Labrys monachus: one gene and its partners. The protein of the gene in region 1 interacts with the protein of each later gene in a pairwise test. Links are inferred from orthologs where the notes say so. Each region holds a gene or a part of one and is shown in the gene's direction. Other genes may lie near its edges.

Evidence for each region.
Region 2: the proteins of secA (region 1) and secB interact in binary tests that used the Escherichia coli proteins (3 or more experiments, as listed by UniProt). The link is inferred for Labrys monachus from one-to-one orthologs.
Region 3: the proteins of secA (region 1) and ybgC interact in binary tests that used the Escherichia coli proteins (3 or more experiments, as listed by UniProt). The link is inferred for Labrys monachus from one-to-one orthologs.
Region 4: the proteins of secA (region 1) and J3R73_RS01025 interact in binary tests that used the Escherichia coli proteins (3 or more experiments, as listed by UniProt). The link is inferred for Labrys monachus from one-to-one orthologs.

Annotation. Positions count from the first base shown.
Region 1 is NZ_JAUSVK010000001.1:6,684,196-6,689,210, reverse strand. Bases 538-3,859 are described here. They hold secA (preprotein translocase subunit SecA), read left to right. Parts: upstream 538-842; coding sequence 843-3,659; downstream 3,660-3,859. Also shown: J3R73_RS30515 (peptidylprolyl isomerase), read right to left, coding at 1-280; J3R73_RS30505 (TfuA-like protein), read right to left, coding at 4,072-4,803; J3R73_RS30500 (YcaO-like family protein), read right to left, coding at 4,800-5,015. UniProt on the Escherichia coli protein: Required for protein export, interacts with the SecYEG preprotein conducting channel.
Region 2 is NZ_JAUSVK010000001.1:6,382,330-6,386,428, forward strand. What follows is about bases 1,353-4,099. They hold secB (protein-export chaperone SecB), read left to right. Parts: upstream 1,353-2,355; coding sequence 2,356-2,844; downstream 2,845-4,099. Other genes in these bases: J3R73_RS29085 (ribokinase), read left to right, coding at 1,353-2,205; dnaQ (DNA polymerase III subunit epsilon), read right to left, coding at 3,033-3,719; coaE (dephospho-CoA kinase), read right to left, coding at 3,726-4,099. Also shown: J3R73_RS29075 (2-dehydro-3-deoxygalactonokinase), read left to right, coding at 1-496; J3R73_RS29080 (2-dehydro-3-deoxy-6-phosphogalactonate aldolase), read left to right, coding at 577-1,209; more of J3R73_RS29085, read left to right, coding at 1,297-1,352. UniProt on the Escherichia coli protein: One of the proteins required for the normal export of some preproteins out of the cell cytoplasm. It is a molecular chaperone that binds to a subset of precursor proteins, maintaining them in a translocation-competent state.
Region 3 is NZ_JAUSVK010000001.1:711,728-716,416, forward strand. Bases 914-3,909 are described here. They hold ybgC (tol-pal system-associated acyl-CoA thioesterase), read left to right. Parts: upstream 914-2,172; coding sequence 2,173-2,646; downstream 2,647-3,909. Other genes in these bases: ybgF (tol-pal system protein YbgF), read right to left, coding at 914-2,079; tolQ (protein TolQ), read left to right, coding at 3,022-3,741; J3R73_RS03145 (ExbD/TolR family protein), read left to right, coding at 3,781-3,909. Also shown: tRNA lysidine(34) synthetase TilS, read right to left, coding at 1-759; more of ybgF, read right to left, coding at 907-913; more of J3R73_RS03145, read left to right, coding at 3,910-4,239; cell envelope integrity protein TolA, read left to right, coding at 4,283-4,689.
Region 4 is NZ_JAUSVK010000001.1:226,564-231,212, reverse strand. Bases 602-3,557 are described here. They hold J3R73_RS01025 (alkaline phosphatase), read left to right. Parts: upstream 602-1,342; coding sequence 1,343-2,773; downstream 2,774-3,557. Other genes in these bases: J3R73_RS01020 (hypothetical protein), read right to left, coding at 3,204-3,557; J3R73_RS01030 (hypothetical protein), read right to left, coding at 735-1,199. Also shown: J3R73_RS01035 (ParA family protein), read right to left, coding at 1-483; more of J3R73_RS01020, read right to left, coding at 3,558-3,716; J3R73_RS01015 (hypothetical protein), read left to right, coding at 4,204-4,551.

The DNA of each region.
Region 1 (5,015 bases):
TCTCGGCCTCGGCGGCGGCCAGGCGCAGGTTGATCGCGAAATTCGTGATGTAGTCCTGCTTCTGGGCCTCGGTGGCCTGCGGCGGCAAGGTGGCGGCAAGGTCTTCACCGACGATCGTCAGGTCCTCCTGGGTGATCGGCTGGCCGTTGACCGTCGCGACGGGCTTGGCATCCGCTGGCTTGGCCGCATCCGCGGCATGGAGCGGCGCTGCAGCGAGGGCGAACAGGGCGACACCGGCGAGCAGTGACGCGGCAGGACGCACGCGGCGAAGTGAGATCATGAAACTCGTTTCCCTGACAGATGATGCGGGTGAAATCCGGTGCGAACGGGCGTCCGGCCGGACGCCTGTTCCGGCAGCAAGCCCGCATGTGTTCCTGATCCCGGGACGAGCGCCTCAGCAGCGCTGATAGGCCAGGAAAAATGCAAAATCAATGTCGCCCTTTTCGCGCGTGAGCAAACCGCTTCGGACAGCCTGTCTACGCGCGCCGATCGTCAAAACTGTGACAGGTCCGTTTCGCGCCCGGTGCGGCGCAAGCATGCCGGAAGCCGGCTTTTTCGTCGCCTGCGGGCGGGAACCGCGATCGGATCGCCGCTGTTCGATTGACACCCCGTAGCCCAATACTTAAGTGAGTTCGGATGGCGAGCCGTCGAACCGCGGCGCCACCCCTGGGGACTGCCGGTTCGAGCATTTCAGGAGCGGTTCGCTCTCCTTCATCGCTGGTTGCCTCCCTGGAGGGGGTATCAGGAGGATGCATCGTCATCCTCGTGCCACATCGCACTGCGATCGGGAGCGGGCTGTATCACAAGGCGCCGTTTCAGGTGCAAAAATTTGAAGGCCTTCTATGTTCGGCTCGCTCGCCAAGAAACTGTTCGGTTCCGCCAATGACCGTCGGCTGAAAGCCTATCATCCCAAGGTTGCCGCCATTGCCGCGCTCGAGCCGGAGGTGGCGGCCCTCTCGGACGAGGCGCTGCGCGCGCGCACGGCCCAGTTCAAGGCCGAGCTCGCCGCCGGCAAGACCATCAACGACCTGCTGGTGCCGGCTTTCGCCACCGTGCGCGAGGCGGCCAAGCGCGTGCTGGGACAGCGCCATTTCGATACCCAGCTGATCGGCGGCATGGTGCTCCATGAGGGCGCCATCGCCGAGATGAAAACGGGCGAAGGCAAGACGCTGGTGGCGACCGCCCCGGTCTATCTCAACGCCCTCGCCGGCAAGGGCGTGCATGTGGTGACGGTGAACGACTATCTCGCCAGCCGCGACGCCGAATGGATGGGCCGGGTCTACAGGTTCCTCGGCCTCACCACCGGCACCATCGTGCACGGCCTCGACGACGAGGAGCGCCGCGCCGCCTATGCCTGCGACATCACCTACGGCACCAACAACGAATACGGCTTCGACTATCTGCGCGACAACATGAAATACGACATGGGGTCGATGGTGCAGCGCGGCCACGCCTTCGCCATCGTCGACGAGGTCGATTCCATCCTGGTCGACGAAGCGCGCACCCCGCTCATCATTTCGGGCCCGCTGGAAGATCGTCCCGAGCTCTACATGACGATCGACGCCCTGATGCCGAACCTGGAGGCGGACGATTTCGAGCTCGACGAAAAGCAGCGCACCGTCAACCTGACGGAGAAGGGCAATGAGCGCATCGAGCAGATGCTCGGCACGGCGGGCCTGCTGCGCGAAGGCTCGATGTATGACGCGGGCAACGTCACCATCGTCCACCACGTCAACCAGGCGCTGCGCGCCCACAAGCTGTTCTCGCGCGACAAGGACTACATCGTCCGCAACGACGAAGTGGTGATCATCGACGAGTTCACCGGCCGCATGATGCCGGGGCGGCGCTATTCGGAAGGGCTGCACCAGGCGCTCGAGGCCAAGGAGCGCGTCCAGATCCAGCCCGAGAACCAGACGCTCGCCTCCATCACCTTCCAGAACTACTTCCGCCTCTACGAGAAGCTCGCCGGCATGACCGGCACGGCGGCCACCGAGGCCGACGAGTTCATGGACATCTACAACCTCGAAGTCATCGAGATCCCGACCAACCGGCCGGTGCAGCGCATCGACGACGACGACGAGGTCTATCGTTCCGTCGACGAGAAGTACAAGGCGATCGTCCGCCTGATCGAGGAATGCCGCAAGCGCGGCCAGCCGCTCCTCGTCGGCACGACCTCGATCGAGAAATCCGAGATCCTGGCGCAATATCTGGTGCGGCAGGGCTACAAGCAGCGCGATTTCTCCGACCCCAACGCCTTCGCCTCGCTCTATGACGGCGACCAGGGCACGCCCGACGAGAAGGTGTTCGCCGTCCTCAACGCGCGCTACCACGAGCAGGAAGCCTTCATCGTCAGCCAGGCCGGCGTGCCCGGCGCGATCACCATCGCCACCAACATGGCGGGCCGCGGCACCGACATCCAGCTCGGCGGCAATGCCGACATGCGCATCAAGGTCGAGCTTGGCGACATGCCGGCCGGCCCGGAGCGCGAGGCGGCCGAGGCCGGGATCAAGGCGCAGGTCGCCAAGCTGAAGGAGAAGGCGCTGGCCGCGGGCGGGCTCTACATCATCGGCACCGAACGCCATGAGAGCCGTCGCATCGACAACCAGTTGCGCGGCCGCTCCGGCCGCCAGGGCGACCCGGGCCATTCGCGCTTCTTCCTGTCGCTGCAGGACGACCTCATGCGCATCTTCGGCTCCGACCGCATGGACGGCATGCTGCAGAAGCTCGGCCTCAAGGAGGACGAGGCCATCGTCCATCCCTGGATCAACCGGGCGCTCGAAAAGGCACAGCAGAAGGTCGAGGCGCGCAATTTCGACATCCGCAAGAACATCCTCAAATATGACAATGTGCTCAACGACCAGCGCAAGGAGATCTTCGAGCACCGCCGCGAACTGATGGCGCAGGAATCGGTCGCCGATTCGATCGCCGATTTCCGCCACCTCGTCATCGACGAGCTCGTCCGGGCCCATGTTCCGGAGAATGCCTATCCCGAGCAGTGGGATACCGCCGGGCTGCATGCGGCGATCAACGACATCCTCAATCTGGACCTGCCGGTCGAGGACTGGGCCAAGGAAGAGGGCATCGCCGACGAGGAACTGACGACACGCATCATCGAGGCCGCCGACGGCAATGCCGAGGCGCGTGCCGCCTCCTTCGGCGAGGAGGTGACGCGCCAGATCGAGAAGGCGGTCCTGCTCCAGACCCTGGACAATCTCTGGCGCGAGCACATCGTCACGCTCGACCACCTGCGCCAGGTGATCGGACTGCGCAGCATGGCCCAGCGCGACCCGCTGATCGAATATAAGAGCGAAGGCTACCAGCTGTTCGGCGAGTTGATGCGGCGCTGGCGCGAGGACGTCACCCGCACGATGTTCCGCCTGCAGGTCATGCAGCAGCCGCCCGAGCAGCCGCCGCTCCCCTTCATGACCGCGCATCATTTCGATCCGACCACCGGCGAGGACGAGTTCGCCGCGGCCGGCAGTGGCTTCGGCCAGGAGGCCCCGGCGCTCGCCATCAGCGATGCCGCGGCGATGCCGGTGGTGGCACCGGAGGACCGCGACCCGAACGATCCGGCAACCTGGGGACGGGTCGGGCGCAACGAACCCTGCCCCTGCGGCTCGGGCAAGAAATACAAGCATTGCCACGGCCAGATCGCCTGAGCGCCAACCGGTCTGGCGGGCGCTCGCCCTCGGGAAAATCGATCTGACGGCATTCCCGTCGCGCCCGTCGCCCCGTCCCGGGCGTCATCTCGGCCCCGGCATGCGGCCCCTTCCGGGGATCGCCAGGGGCGGCGGAGCCCCGTCCCGGCACGATCCGGGATCGGCGATCCACATTCCACGCCGCATCGCGTCCGGGAGGACGTGCGGCCTCCGGATGCGATTGCCCGGCACCGGTTCACGACAGCAGTGAATTTCGCGTTTTTTCGAGGTCCTGCGTTCGCTTTCGCAGCGAAGCCGCGGCATCCCGTCCGGCTCGCGAAAACCAGCGAAAAAAGGCCTGCCGACCGCGTCGCCTGGCCTCGCGACGGCGTCTCCGCGCAAACGCGCCGCCTCTCGCTTCCTGTTTGGAAATCTAACCGGTGGAACCGGTTTCCAGCTGGTGGCGCAGCTGGGAGAAGAAGCGGGATTCAACGAAAGTGAAGTCCGGCTCGCTCCTCACGCGGGAGCCGGCGTCTTCCCGCATGCGCCCGAGCATCAGCAGGGCGTCCTCGCATTTCTGGCTCCGGGCGTGCAGATTCACCGCCTCCTGCGCCGCCACGGCATCGCTGTCGGCCAGGACGGCCTCGAAGATGATGTCCGGCCAGGTGCGCTCCTCGAAATGGATGCGCTGGGCGGCGCGCAGCAGCGCCCGGCATGCACCGGGGGAGAGGACCGAGTTGGCCCCGATCGCCTCCACGGTCGCCTCGACATCGACCATCGCGACGGTGAGGGGGGCATAGCCGCGCTCGCGGGGCGCATAGGCGACGCTCACATCGGCATCGGCGACACGCCGGCCGCTGACATAATCCGAGAAGATCCGTCCCACGCCGATCATGCCGAACGCCGTGCATTCGGCGCCGCGCAGCGCACCGATGCCGGCGGCGCCATAGACGGGAATTCCCTCGGAAATCGCGTGGAGGATTTCCTTGTGCCAGACCGAGGGGGCATGGCCGAAGACCCCGTCGATGAGGCCGATCGCGGGCGCCCCGGCCGCCACCGCGGCCAGCACATCGCCACAACCGGCGGGCGGCAGCATGTCGAAATCGTCCAGGAAGCCCTCATCGATGCCGTAGAGGCTCGGCCCGGCGAACACCGTCATCCTCATGATGTCGGCTCATAGATTGCCGTCGAGGTCGCCGGCACGGCGAGGCCGTCGAGCCGATGTCCATCGGCTCTGGAAAGATCGCTCCTGGTGAGGCTCCTCAGGCCCGGGACCAGCGCCCGGACGACACGCACCGAGGATACCGGGGACGGCAGGTCGAAGAAGAAGATGTCGTGATAGCCATCGGCCTTGAAGGCCGCCACCACCCGCTCCAG
Region 2 (4,099 bases), 300 kb from region 1 along the record:
CTTCGGTACCGACGTCGTCGACGGCCTCGTCTGCCTCCCCGGCACCCATTCGAAATGGGCGCGGGTCGAGGGGGGCGCCATCACCGATTTCGCCAGCTTCATGACCGGCGAGAGCTATGCGCTCTACCGCCATGAGAGCCTGCTGGCACGCCTGGCCGCCGAGCCGGAGGACCTCACCGGCTTCGACGAGGGGCTCGAAGCGGCGCAGAACGAAAGCGGCCTTCTCAACCGGCTGTTCCAGGCCCGCGCCCGCGTGCTCGACGGCGCGATGACGGGGGAGAAGGTGGGCCCGTTCCTGTCCGGCCTCCTCATCGGCTCGGAGATCGAGGGCGCCTTCCGGCGCTATGGCGGGGAGCACAGGGTGACGCTGGTGGCCGATGGCGTGATCGCCCAGCGCTACGTCGCCGCCCTGCGCGCCCGCGGCGCCGCGATCGAGATCTTCACGCCCGAGCGCGCCTTCCTGTCCGGCCTCGCCGCCATCGCCGCGGCGCGTTGAGGCATGCCCGGACCGATCCATTTCGAACCGTGGCCGGGCATCCACCCGTCCGCCTGCACCCGCCAGGGAGTTTTCCACCGATGAGCCTCACCCTCGACGCCGCACTCGCCGGCATGCCGCTGATCGCCATCCTGCGCGGCGTGAAGCCCGACGAAGTCGAGGCGGTCGCCGAGGCCATCGTCGCCGCCGGCATCCGCATCATCGAGGTGCCGCTCAACTCGCCCGAGCCTTTCGACAGCATCGGGCGGATCGCCCGCAGCCTCGAAGGCCGGGCGCTCGTCGGCGCCGGCACCGTGCTCAACCCCGCCGATGTCGGCCGCGTCGCCGCGGCCGGCGGCACGGTGATCGTCTCGCCCAACACCAATGTCGAGGTGATCCGCGCCAGCAAGGCCAGCGGCCTCCTGTCGCTCCCCGGCTTCTTCACGCCCTCCGAGGCCTTCGCCGCGCTGGAGGCGGGCGCCGATGCGCTGAAGCTGTTCCCCGCCGAGATGGCCTCTCCCGCCGCGGTCAAGGGCCTGCGGGCGGTGCTGCCCAGGGGCACCAAGCTGCTGGTGGTCGGCGGCGTGTCGCCGCAGACCATCCCGCCCTTCCTCGCCGCCGGCGTCGACGGCTTCGGCGTCGGGTCCGACCTCTATGCGGTCGGGCGCAGCGCCGAAGAGGTCGGCCGCCGCGCCGAGGCGCTCGCCGCCTCGGTCAGGGCCGCCCGGGGCTGAGCCATTCTGCAGTTGCGCCGCCGCCGGCAGCGGCTATTTTCAAAGCAAGGGGTCTGAAAACCCTGCAAATCCGGAGGAAATCGACGCATGATCGTCGTTTTTGGTTCTCTCGGCGTCGATCTGGTCACCAATGTGAGCCATATCCCGCATCCCGGCGAAACCGTGCTGTGCGACGGCTATTTCATGGTGCCGGGGGGCAAGGGCGCCAACCAGGCCGTGGCGGCGGCGCGGGCCGGCTCGAAGACCGCCATTATCGGATCGCGCGGCAATGACGGCTTCGCCGATCTCGCCGTCTCCGTGATGGCGGAGGCGGGCGTCGACATTTCCGCGCTCCGCCGCACCGGGCGCCCGACCGCCGTCGCCCTCATCACCGTCGAGGAGAGCGGCGAGAACGCCATCGTCGTCGCCTCCGGCGCCAACCAGCTCACCGATGCGACGCAGCTGGAGGCCTATCCGCTGGCGAAGGGCGACATCGTCCTGCTGCAGCGGGAAATCCGCGACAGCGAGAACTTCGCCGCCATCGCCCAGGCCAAGGCGCGCGGGGCGCGCGTCATCCTCAACGTCGCGCCGGCCGGGCCCATTCCCGCCGACATGCTGCGGCTGCTCGACGATCTCGTCGTCAACGAACACGAGGCGCTGGTCGTGGCGCGGGCCGCCGGCATCGACGTCGCCGATCCCGAGGAGGCCGTCAGGCTGATCAGCGAGCGCTTCGGCTGTGCCGCCATCGTGACGCTCGGCGCCGACGGCGTCGTCGGCTGGATCGACGGCGTGCGCCGGTCGGCTCCCGCCCTGAAGATCGTACCGGTCGACACCACGGCCGCCGGCGACACCTTCACCGGCGCCTATGCCGCCGCGCTCGAGCAGGGCTTCGGCTTCACCGAGGCGCTCGCCCGCGGAGCGGCTGCCGGCTCCCTCGCCTGCACGCGGCCGGGCGCGCAGTCCAGCATTCCCACCAAGGCCGAAATCGACGAAAACACCCGGGGCCTTTCGGCCTGAGCCCCATCCGGCGACGGCATCGGGCCGGCGGCCTCCGCCGACGGCCCGCAATCGCGCTTGTTCCGCCTGCGCCGGCATGGTACCCGCGCTCGAACCTTCCGAACCATCTTCCAAGGCAGCGGCGATACGTCGCGAGACAGGGAAACGACAATGGCGACCGAACCGCAGAACTCCAACGGCCCCGACCAGGGCCAGGAAATCCAGCCCTCCATCAATGTGCTGGCGCAGTACATCAAGGACCTGTCCTTCGAGAACCCGAACGCGCCGCGCTCGCTCGGCAACATGCAGAACTCGCCGCAGATCAGCCTGACGGTGAACGTGAACGGCAAGCCGCTCGGCGGCGCCGATTATGAAGTCGAGCTGTCGATCGAGGGCGGCGCCGGCGAAGGCGCGGGCACGCTGTTCAAGTTCGAGCTGCTCTACGGCGCGGTGATTCGCCTCGCCGGCATTCCCGACGACAACGTCCATGCGATGGTGATGATCGAAGGCCCGCGCCTGCTCTTCCCCTTCGCCCGCCAGATCATCGCCGACGCCACCCGCAATGGCGGCTTCCCGCCGCTGATGATCGACCCGATCGACTTCGTCGCCCTCTACCGCAACCGTCTCGCCCAGGTGCCGCCGGCCGCCGGCCAGGCCTGAGGCGACGCCCGATTTCCCCTTCCCCCCGCCGGGGAAGGGGTTGGAGGGTCGCCGTGCCTCTGCCCGCCTCGCCCGTGATCCCTCCCGGCCCCGAGAGGCAGGCGTCGCGCGTGCGGCCTTGAAGTGCTTTGTGCCGCCTATCGCCATGAGCGCAGCGCCTCGTGTGCGCTGAAGGCTGGCCCCTTTGTTCAGGCGTATTTCTTCCAGATCGCGTTGTCGCCGAGCGCCGCGACGAAGGCTTCGTGCGCGGCGAGTTCCGCCGCCAGCAGGCGCGAGGGCAGCGGGACCGGCCGCGGCCCGGCCGCCCCGGCGATGGCGCGCGCGACGACGGCCGCGGACGCCGTGGCGAGACCGAGCGTCGTCTGCCGCCCCCCGGTCAGCTCGATATAGACCTCGGCCAGGATCTCGGCGTCGAGAAGGGCCCCGTGCTTGACGCGCTTCGAGTTGTCGATGCCGTAGCGCTGGCACAATTCGTCGAGCGAGGCGCGGGCGCCGGGGTGCTTGCGGCGGGCCATGGCGAGGGTATCGATGACCCGGTCCATCGGCAGCACGGCCTGATTGACGCGCTTCAGCTCGGCGTTGAGGAATCGCATGTCGAAGCCGGCATTGTGGATGACCAGATGCGCCTCGCCGACGAAGGCGACGAACTCCCCGGCGAGTTCCTTGAAAAGCGGCTTGTCCGACAGGAATTCCTTCGACAGCCCGTGCACGGCGAAGGCTTCCTGCGGCATGTCGCGTTCAGGATTGAAATATCGGTGCCAGGTCACGCCGGTCGGGAGGCGGTCGATCATCTCGATGCAGCCGATCTCGACCAGCCGGTGCCCCTCATTGGGGTCGAGGCCCGTGGTTTCGGTATCGAGGATGATTTCACGCATGGCGACTCACAGGGTCGATGACAGGGCCGCTATTATGGCAGCGACCTGCGCCTCGGCAAAGACGAGGCCTCGGCTGCTGTCGATGAGAAAATGGGCGCGACGGCGCTTTTCCACATCGGGGATCTGGCGCCCGAGGATGGCGGCATAGCGCCGCTCGTCCATGCCCGGCCGGGCCATGACGCGCTCGCGCTGGATCCAGGCCGGCGCGGTGACGACGGCGACCGCACGGCAGCGCCGGTCTGCGCCCGTCTCGAACAGCAGGGGGATGTCGAGCACCACGAGCCTGGCCCCCTTCTGCCGGGCAGCCTCGATGAAGTCGCGCTCGGCCCGCTGCACCAGCGGATGCACGAGATCCTCCAGGCGCTTCATCGCTTCGCCGC
Region 3 (4,689 bases), 6.0 Mb from region 1 along the record:
TTCCTCGTCCCGGCGCATCGCCGCGGCAAGGGTCGCCTGCGCGACATGGTCGAGGGCGTCGGCGCCGCGGGCGGCGCGGCGGGCGAGAAGGGCGAGCCGCTCGGCCTGAAGGCCGAGCGGGCCGAGCGCGGCGAGCAGGTCGCGGATGCGGGTGCGCTCGAAGCGGGGATCGACATTCGAGGGATCGTCGATCCAGGGCATTCCCGCCTGCCGGAGCGTCGCGGTCAGCCGCGCCCTCGGCGTGCCGAGGAGCGGACGCAGATGGAGGAGGGCCCCGCGCCGGGTCGCCGCGCGCATCGCGGCGAGCCCGTCGAGCGAGGATCCGCGGGCGAGGCGCATCAACACCGTCTCGGCCTGGTCGTCCAGCGTGTGGGCGGTGGCGATCGCGTCGGCGCCGATATCGGCCGCCGCTTCCGAGAGCAGGCGGTAGCGGGCCTCGCGGGCCTTTTCCTGCAGCCGCGTCGCCGGCTTCTCGCCGGTCCAGCGGCGCATGAGGCCGCGCAGGCCGAGGCTCGCCGCCCGCTCGAGGACGAGGGCGCATTCACGGGCGCTCTCGTCCCGCAGGCCGTGATCGATCGTCGCCACGCTGATGTCCGGTCCGCCCGCCTGCCGGCGCCGGAGCGCGGCGAGCAGCATCATCGCCGTCGAGTCGCGTCCGCCGGAGACGGCGAGCAGGATGTGCCGGCACCCGCCGAAGGACGCGAAGAGGGCGGGCAGTTCGTCCTCGGACAGAGGAGAAGCGGCGGCATCGCGGTACAATGGCGTTTTCCGGAGCGGGACGGGCATGCCTTCCTATAGCAGGCCGGCGACGGAATCACCGAAGCGAAAGGCGGCGCCGGCCCGCGATCGTCAGGCGGGCGCCGCCGTCGGCCGACGGGCCACGGTCGGGCCGATGCGGCGTCGCGCTCACGTCCCCGGGCAGCTGTTCCGCTTGGCCTCGCGGCTGGCCCCGTTCAGGATGCTCGGGCCGGCCTTGGGATATTTGCGCGGCAATTCCAGCAGCGTGGCGCAGGCGGTGTCCTTCTCCCCGATCGCCGCCAGCGACATGCCGAGCTTCAGCATGCTCGAAGGGGCGCGGCGGGAATTGGCGTAGGTCTTCGTCACCTTGATGAACTGCTCGGCCGCATCGCTGTATTGCCGGCGCTGGTAGAGGCTCTCGCCGATCCAGTGGATCGCGTCGGGCACGCGCTTGTCCCGGGGATGGGCCTCGACGAAGCCGCGGAAGGCGCTCTCGGCCTGTTCGTATTTCTGCGCCGCGATCAGGCGGTAGTCGTTGTTGTATTCCTCCTCCGGCGTCGCCGCCGCGGTGGGCGGGATGCCGGCGGCCGGCTCGTTGCTGGCGAGCGGCCGGCTGGTGTCGACGGCGACACCCGGAAGGCCGGGGGTGATGGTGGAGGAGTTCATCCGCTGGCGCGGCGGAGGCGGCGCCTGCAGGTCGTCGCCGCCCTGGTCGGCCGACATCTGGTCCTGGCCCGGATCCTGCCCGGCGGTGCCGGTCTGATCGCCGCCGGAGAGGGTGCCGAGCGTACGGGGCGGCGTGCCGAGCCCGTTCTGCTGGCGCGGCGGCGCGGCGTCGCTGCGCTGCTGCCGCGGCACCTGCGCGGGGGGAGCCTGCGGCGCCGGCCTCGGCGCCGGTGCAGCGCCGCCCTTGCCGCCTTCGAGGGCCTGCAGGCGATATTCGGTATCGTCCTGGGCGCGCTTCATGTCGTCCTGCAGCTTGCGGATCTGCGCCTGCAGATCGTCGACCATGCCGTTCAGGCGTCGATTGTCGCCCTCCAGGCGCTGCACCCGCACGAGGAGGTCGCCCACCTGGCTGTCGTTCTGCGCCACGACATAGTTGCTCCGCGCCGGTGAGACCTGATAAGTCGGCGGCTGAGCGGAGGGGGCCTGATCATATTGCGACTGGCCGTATTGCGGCTGGTCATACGCCTGGCCGCCCTTGTCCTGGCCGTACTGGTCCTGGTCGTTCTGGGCCGAGCCGACGGAACCCGGCGGCAGCAGGCCGTCGTCGGGTGAGGCGGCATGCGCCGCGCCCAGGGTCAAGGCCAGGAGAAGGGCGGCGGAGGCAGAGCGGAGCATAGGCGGCTCATCCGGTTGCAAAATGTCCGTGATTGGACATTCGGATACCACAGCGCGCAACTTCGGCGAAACTTTGAATGGTGCTTTCCCCCAATGATCGGCAACCAAACATCGGCAGGGACCCCGGCGCTTTCCGGCGGCGTTCTCGATGGAGACGTCCATGTCCTGCCCCTGAGGGTCTATTACGAGGACACGGACTTCTCAGGCATCGTCTACCACGCCAATTACCTGCGTTTCTTCGAGCGCGGCCGCACCGAATTCATCCGGGCGCTCGGAATCGACCAGCGCTCGCTGCACCGGGACGAAGGCGTCGCCTTCGCCGTGCGGTCGATGAATGTCGAGTTCCTGCGGCCGGCCCTGATGGACGACATCGTCGCGGTCGAGACGCGGGCGGGCCTCGTGCGCGGGTCTTCGCTCGGCCTCGACCAGACGATTCGCCGCGGATCGGATATCCTGACCACGGCCCGCGTCACCGTCGTCTGCGTCAGGGACGGACGGCCCCGGCGGCTGCCGGAGGCGCTCCGCCTCGTGCTGGCCGGCCTTGGCGACGCCGGGAGCACCGCATGACAGGGCTCGGCCGGGAGCCCGGCGCCGGCGAAATCGCGAAATCGCGCTCGCCGTAACCCGGCATTAAGGATGGCGATGGTCAATAGGTACCGAATCTGCTGCAACCTGCAGCATAGGAAAGTGCCGTACTGCCGTCACATTCAAAGGCGAAAAGGGCTTACGCCGTGGTCGTTGTCGCTGGGCGCAGCGAGGCGCGGCGGGATTTCCTGAGTTCGCCTGGTGTGGCCTGTGTGATTCGAACCCGACGGGAGCTGTCTCCGTCTGCCGGGTGCGGAACACATGAGGATTGATGTCGTGGGATGATTCGGACGGATGCGAGGCATCCGGAGGGGCGCCCACCGGCCTGCCGGCTTCAGGACGAGGATTTTGGACGCCATGAATTCGACTGTCGATATCGCCCAGACGGCGCTTGCCCCGGTGGGGGACGTCAGCCTTCTGGGGCTGTTTCTCCAGGCCCATTGGGTCGTCAAGCTGGTGATGCTGGGCCTGCTGATCGCATCGGTGTGGTGCTGGGCGATCATCTTCGACAAGACGATCCTGTTCTCGCGGTCCCGCTCCGCGATGAACCGTTTCGAGCAGGTCTTCTGGTCGGGCCAGAGCCTCGAGGATCTCTACCGGTCGCTGTCGCAGCGCCAGAACAGCGGCATGGCCGGCCTGTTCGTCTCGGCCATGCGCGAATGGAAGCGGTCGCTCGAAACGCCCGGCCGTTCCTTCCTCGGCCTCCAGGCCCGCATCGAGAAGGTGATGGACGTCACCATCCAGCGCGAGGTCGAGCGGCTGGAATCCAAGCTGCTGGTGCTGGCGACCGTCGGCTCGTCCGGCCCGTTCATCGGCCTGTTCGGCACGGTGTTCGGCATCATGACGGCCTTCCAGTCGATCGCCGCCACCAAGAACACCTCGCTCGCCGCGGTGGCGCCGGGCATCTCGGAAGCGCTGTTCGCCACCGCCATGGGCCTGATCGCCGCCATCCCCGCGGTCATCGCCTACAACAAGTTCAATGCGGAAGTCTCCAAGCAGCAGGGCCGCCTCGAGGGCTTCGCCGACGAGTTCTCCGCGATTCTGTCGCGCCAGATCGACGAGCGCATGGCCGCCTGAGCGGGCCTCCCGGCGGCATCCCAACAGCAAGGACAGGTCATGGCTGGAAGTCTCGCGGCAGGATCGGGCGGATCGGGGGGCGGCGCCCGCCGCCGGCGGCGGCACAAGGCGCCGATCGCCGACATCAACATGACGCCGTTCATCGACGTCATGCTCTGCCTCCTCATCATCTTCATGGTCGCGGCGCCCCTCCTCACCTCGGGCGTGACGCTGGACCTGCCGCAGAGCGCGGCGGGGGCGCTCAATGTCGACAAGAAGCCGCTGACCGTCTCGATCAAGGCGGACGGGCAGGTCTACATCAACGACAGCGAGACGCCGGAGACCGATCTCCTCGGCCATCTGCAGGCCATCGCCGGCCAGGGCGCGGGCACGGACGAGCGGATCTTCGTGCGCGGCGACAAGGCGGCGAATTACGGGGCCATCATGCAGGTCATGGGCCGCATCTCGGGAGCGGGGTACAAGAAGGTTGCCCTGATCACCGACCAGGACAACCAGTAGGCGGCCCAGGGGTCGGTTCGAAGCAAGGGTCGGTTTGAGTACGATGCGTGATTATGGGCTTCCCGTTTCGGCGGTTTTGCATGTGCTGATCCTGGGCGCGATGATCTTCGTGCTTCCGGGTGCGCAGCCGCTCGAGCCCCCCATGGAAAGCCTGCCCGTCGAGGTCATGACCTCGCAGCAATTCGACGCGCTGACCAAGGGCGAGAAGACGGCGAAGGAACAGACCAGGCAGGCCCGGAAGGTCGACAAGGTGGCGCCGCCGACCGACACGCCCGACAGCAATGTGCCCGTCAAGGCCGATGCGGTGACGCCGCCGCTGCCGCCGCAGCGCGACGACCAGCCCGATACGCAGCAGACCGCCGAGGCCGACGCGCCGCCTCCGCCGCCGCGGCCCAACATCGAGCCGGTGCCCGAGCCGCCGACGCCGCCGCAGCAGGCCGAAGCCAAGCC
Region 4 (4,649 bases), 6.5 Mb from region 1 along the record:
TGGTACGACCACGGCGTCAGCCGCCATCATGCCGGCGACGATCAGACGCGGCGATGAGGGTGGCGTGTCGATCAGGATCGCGTCGTAGTCGTACACGATGGGGGCGAGGGCCTCGGCCAGCCGACGGGGATCGGAGATCCTTACGTCACCGTTGAAATTGCGGTCGGCCGGCGCCAGATCGATCAACGGGTCCAAGGTCTCGACGATGGCGTCGACGAGTTTCGATGAGCGATGGCACAACACATCGTGCACGCTCGGAGCGCCGGTGGCGGCGACCCGCCCCAAGCCAAGACCGGCGTGGCCTTGAGCGTCGAGATCGACGACCAGCACCCTGAAGCCACGAACGCTCAGCTCGGCCGCGAGATTGACCACAGTCGTCGATTTGCCGGTGCCGCCCTTCTTGTTGGCGACGGCGAAAACAGAAGCGCGTCCCGCGCGGCTCCTCCCGGCGGAAGTGACGACGATTGTCGTCGATGTCGCCATTCGCATCGCGCCTCGGCTCTCCCGATGCGAATCCGCAGACGCAATGGAGCGGCGAGCATCGATGGATGTGACGATAGTGTGAAGAGCTGCGCCATCTCAAGACCATTTCGTCTCGAAAGTAGTATTACGCACCACCTGCTGTCCGGGTTGTTGGACCAGACACGTAGGACGCACATCTCCATCGCGTTCGGGCTTTGATGCCCAGAAGACGCGCGCACCGAGCCGGGGCCGGCGGTTCGGCGCTGCCCCCGTCACACACCCCGGCCTTTGCTGCGCTGCTGCGAGCGCTCGGTCACCTCGGCGATGGCGACCTCGATCTCTTCGAGGGCGAGGTTCAGCGGTGTTCTTTCCTCATTTCTGAAGGAGAGTCCGGCGAGCGGAGTGTCGAGGTGCGCGCCGATGGACGGTGTGCTCAAGATCGGGGCCGGCGTTGCGTCGGGACTCGACGCCTGGGACCTGGGCGGTCGTGCGCGGGCGCCGGCTGTGGTCGCAGATGGAGAAGATGTCCGGGAGAGCTTCGAGCAGGCGCGGTCGTCAACAACGCTGCCGCGCGGTACGACCATCGAAAGGCCCGGCCGTTTCCAGCGGTTCATGATTTTCTCGAGATGTTGGAACGGCGAAGGCAGGGATGGGACAACCGGGCTTCTTCGTTCTGGATGAGCTGTATCGCTGGCTGTCGCAAACGGCGATTCGCTGGTGAAACTCTCGGCCGTCATCGACTTTGCTATTCTCCGGCCCGGCCGGAACGGAGCGCAGAAGCGGTCCGGTGGGTCCAAGGGTAGTGCGTGACGATCGGTCATGCGGATGTTACGATATAACATTATAGAACTTGAGGCATTCTCGCAATGGAGGCCTTCTCATGCACCTCGTCAAACCCGCCCTGATCGCGCTGGTCGTCGGCTCGGCGCTCGCCCCGGCCGGCTTTGCCGCCGAAGGAGCAACCAAGAACGTCATTGTGTTGATCACCGACGGCGCCAGCCTCAACACGTGGCGCGCAGCGAGCTACTACCGCCACGGTGGGCTCGGCCACGAAGCTTATGACGACTTCGACGTCCAGCTCTTTCTCTCGACCTATCCGCTCAACACTGCCAAGGAGCCGACCGGTAGCAACTTCGGTGCGATCACCTTCGAGTCCTCGGCGATCTGGAATGCCGCACCGGTCGACACGATCGCCAAGGGTACCGTCGCCAACTATCCCGGCTATTTCGCCGGCTACGACTATCTGCGTAAGGATCCAACCGACAGCGCTGCTGCCGTCACCGCGTTGGCCACCGGACACAAGACATACAACAACGCCATCAATTGGTCGAACACCGATACTCGGCTGAAGAACATCGGCGAGTACGCCGTAGAAAGCGGCCGCGCGCTCGGCGTCGTGACCACGGTCCAGTGGAGCCACGCCACCCCGGCCGGCTTCCTCGCCCACAACCGCAGCCGCAACGACTATGTAGGCATCGCCAAGGAAGCAGTCGAGAGTGGCCTGGCGAGCGTCATCATGGGATCTGGACACCCCTATTTCGATAAGAACGGCAAACCGATGGAGCCGAAGGCCGACAAGGCGTTCCAATATGTCGGCGGTCGCGACACTTGGGAGAAGCTGAAGTCGGGCGCAACGCCTTACAAGCTGATCTCAACCAAGGCCGATTTCGAAGCGCTCGCCAAGGGAACGCTCGATCTCGCCGGCAAGACCAAGGTACTCGGCACCGTCGAGAACAGCGACACCACACAGTTCAACCGCGCCGGTGTCGCCGCTGGCGACCTTTTGCCCAACCAGCCCGATCTGGCGACCATGACCCGAGGTGCCCTGGAGATCATCGCCATGGATCCCGACGGCTTCTTTCTGATGGTCGAGGGTGGCGCCGTCGACTGGGCGGCGCACGCTAACAACCTGCCGCGCATCATCGAGGAGCAGGTCGATTTCAACCGTACGGTCGAAGCCGTCGTCGACTGGGTCGGCAAGAAGTCGTCGTGGAACGACACGTTGGTGATCGTCACCACCGACCACGGCAACGGTATGTTGCTCGGCCCGGATTCCAACAAGGTCGCCTTCTCCGGCATCGTCAACCAAGGCGCCGGCGCCTTGCCGCTGGTGCGCTGGCATACCGATGGCCACACCCGCGAATTGGTGCCGGTCTACGCCAAGGGCAAGGGCGCCGACTTCTTCGTCTCTGTCGCCAAGAAGGAGCCGGGGCTCGCGGTTTATGACGTCCCGGCTGCGGCACAGGCCTATGCCGACAACACCGACGTCTTCCGCGCCAGTGCCAAGGCTCTCGGCGTCAAGGTCGACTGATCTGTTGTAACGATTCCCGCCCGTTCCCGCCGCACGCGCTGTGGCGGGAACGTCGCGTTTCGAAACGGCGGCCCTCGTTCGGGCGAATATAGCCGATTTGCCAACTGGTTCTTGAGGCGCTCAAACAGAGCGAGGTGGCGATCTCCTTCTACGACGAGACCGAAGGCGTCGTCACAAACGACACCTATCACCGGATCTCTCGGCACCGTCCAGATTGGACGTGAGCGGAGCGTGTCGTGCGATCATGCGGTTTATCCCCGAGGTTCATGTCGATCAAAATCCCGGTGCGACAATCGGCACACTGCCGCCGAACGGTTTGATGTCCCCGACGATGTCACGGTCGTTCATCTGCCACCTATTCCCGGGAACTGAACCCGGCGTCGATGCCGACGCGGCCGCCACCACGCAACGGGTGCGCGGCGAGACCATCTCACCGGCCGTAGGCGTTATCTCGCACGACATGGAACCAGACGTGATGGTCGTCCGTCTTCCCAACCGTGCCGAAACAGGCGACGACGAGACCAAGGGCCTTGAAGTCGTCGTCGGCATCGGGATGTTTGGCACAACTGGTAATCAGGGTGCGCATCTTCTTCAGGTCCGCCCGGTTGGTCGGGTTGTGCCGGAACGCCGACATGGCGATCCGGACGGTGGCCTCGATCTGGACGGGCTCGAGCCGACCACCGTCGAAGTCGACGATCATGCCGGTGATCCGGTCGGGTGGGACACCGCCGCAGGTGATCGAGATCCTCACCGTCGCCTCGGCATGGCGACCGATCCACTCGTGGTCGACCCCGGCCTCTCGCGAGGCCACCACTTCAATACTCGAACTCTTCATCGCCGAGAGGATCGGCGCCTGTTCATCCGGCCCGGCACAGGTGCTGGCACGAGCGATCGTCGTCAGGGTGACGAAGCCGAGCGCGAGGGCGTGAACAGAGAGCTTCATCACCATCTCCATACGGGCACTTTCGCGGCTCTCGACGGGCGTGTCAATCGAGCCCCGCCCAGTTCGGCTCGGGCATCGCTGCCGCCGTGATGGTTAATGGGCACCGTGGCTGCATTGACCCGTTCGAGTGGCAGCCAGCGTGATGATCGCCACCGTTACGATGCGCGGCAACCTCCATCCCCTCTCATATGCCCCCAGAGCATGTCACAGCCGGAAGCCTCGTGCTCCCCCGCGCCGCGCATGGCATGGATGACCTGACCAGGATCCGCTCGACCTGCTGCCCTCCCACCAGTCTCTCGTCGAGGCTCCACCGCGCACCGGTTTCTCGACGCCGGTTCACCGCCACGCCTCATGGGGTCGGCACATGGCATAAGCTCCGGTTCACTACAATTGAATGGATCATCCAAAGTATTCATCGATTTATCTCGCGTAGTCTCATCATCGGACGCCGAAAGATGGAGCGTCGTCAACGAGGCGGGTTCACGCCATGACCATTTCTTCAATCGGATCGACCTTTTCCTACATACCTCTGAACATGACCATCACCAAGACCGCGCCGGAGGCGCGTATCGCCGAAGCCGCCGAATCGAGCGCGACAAACGATGACGGCACGCCGTCGGGGAATTCCGAGCAGGCATTGCCCGACCAGACCGCGCCCGATCATCTCGCGCACGAAACCGCCAAGCCGCCCGCCGGGATCCTCGTCGCGATCCAGATCCATACCACCACGACCGTGGGATCGCGGGAGGCAGCGGCAGCCTATGGCGCCGGTTGCGCAATTGCGTCCTGGGATGGTGCCGCGACGACGACGCACACGATGGACGTCGTGGGGTGATCGCTTGCTTTTTCTGGCTTTTTCTAGCCCCTTTGTGTCACCGCCGGGGTCTCTCTGCCGTGATGGGTGATGCGTCGGTCGTCTTTCGTCATGGCGAC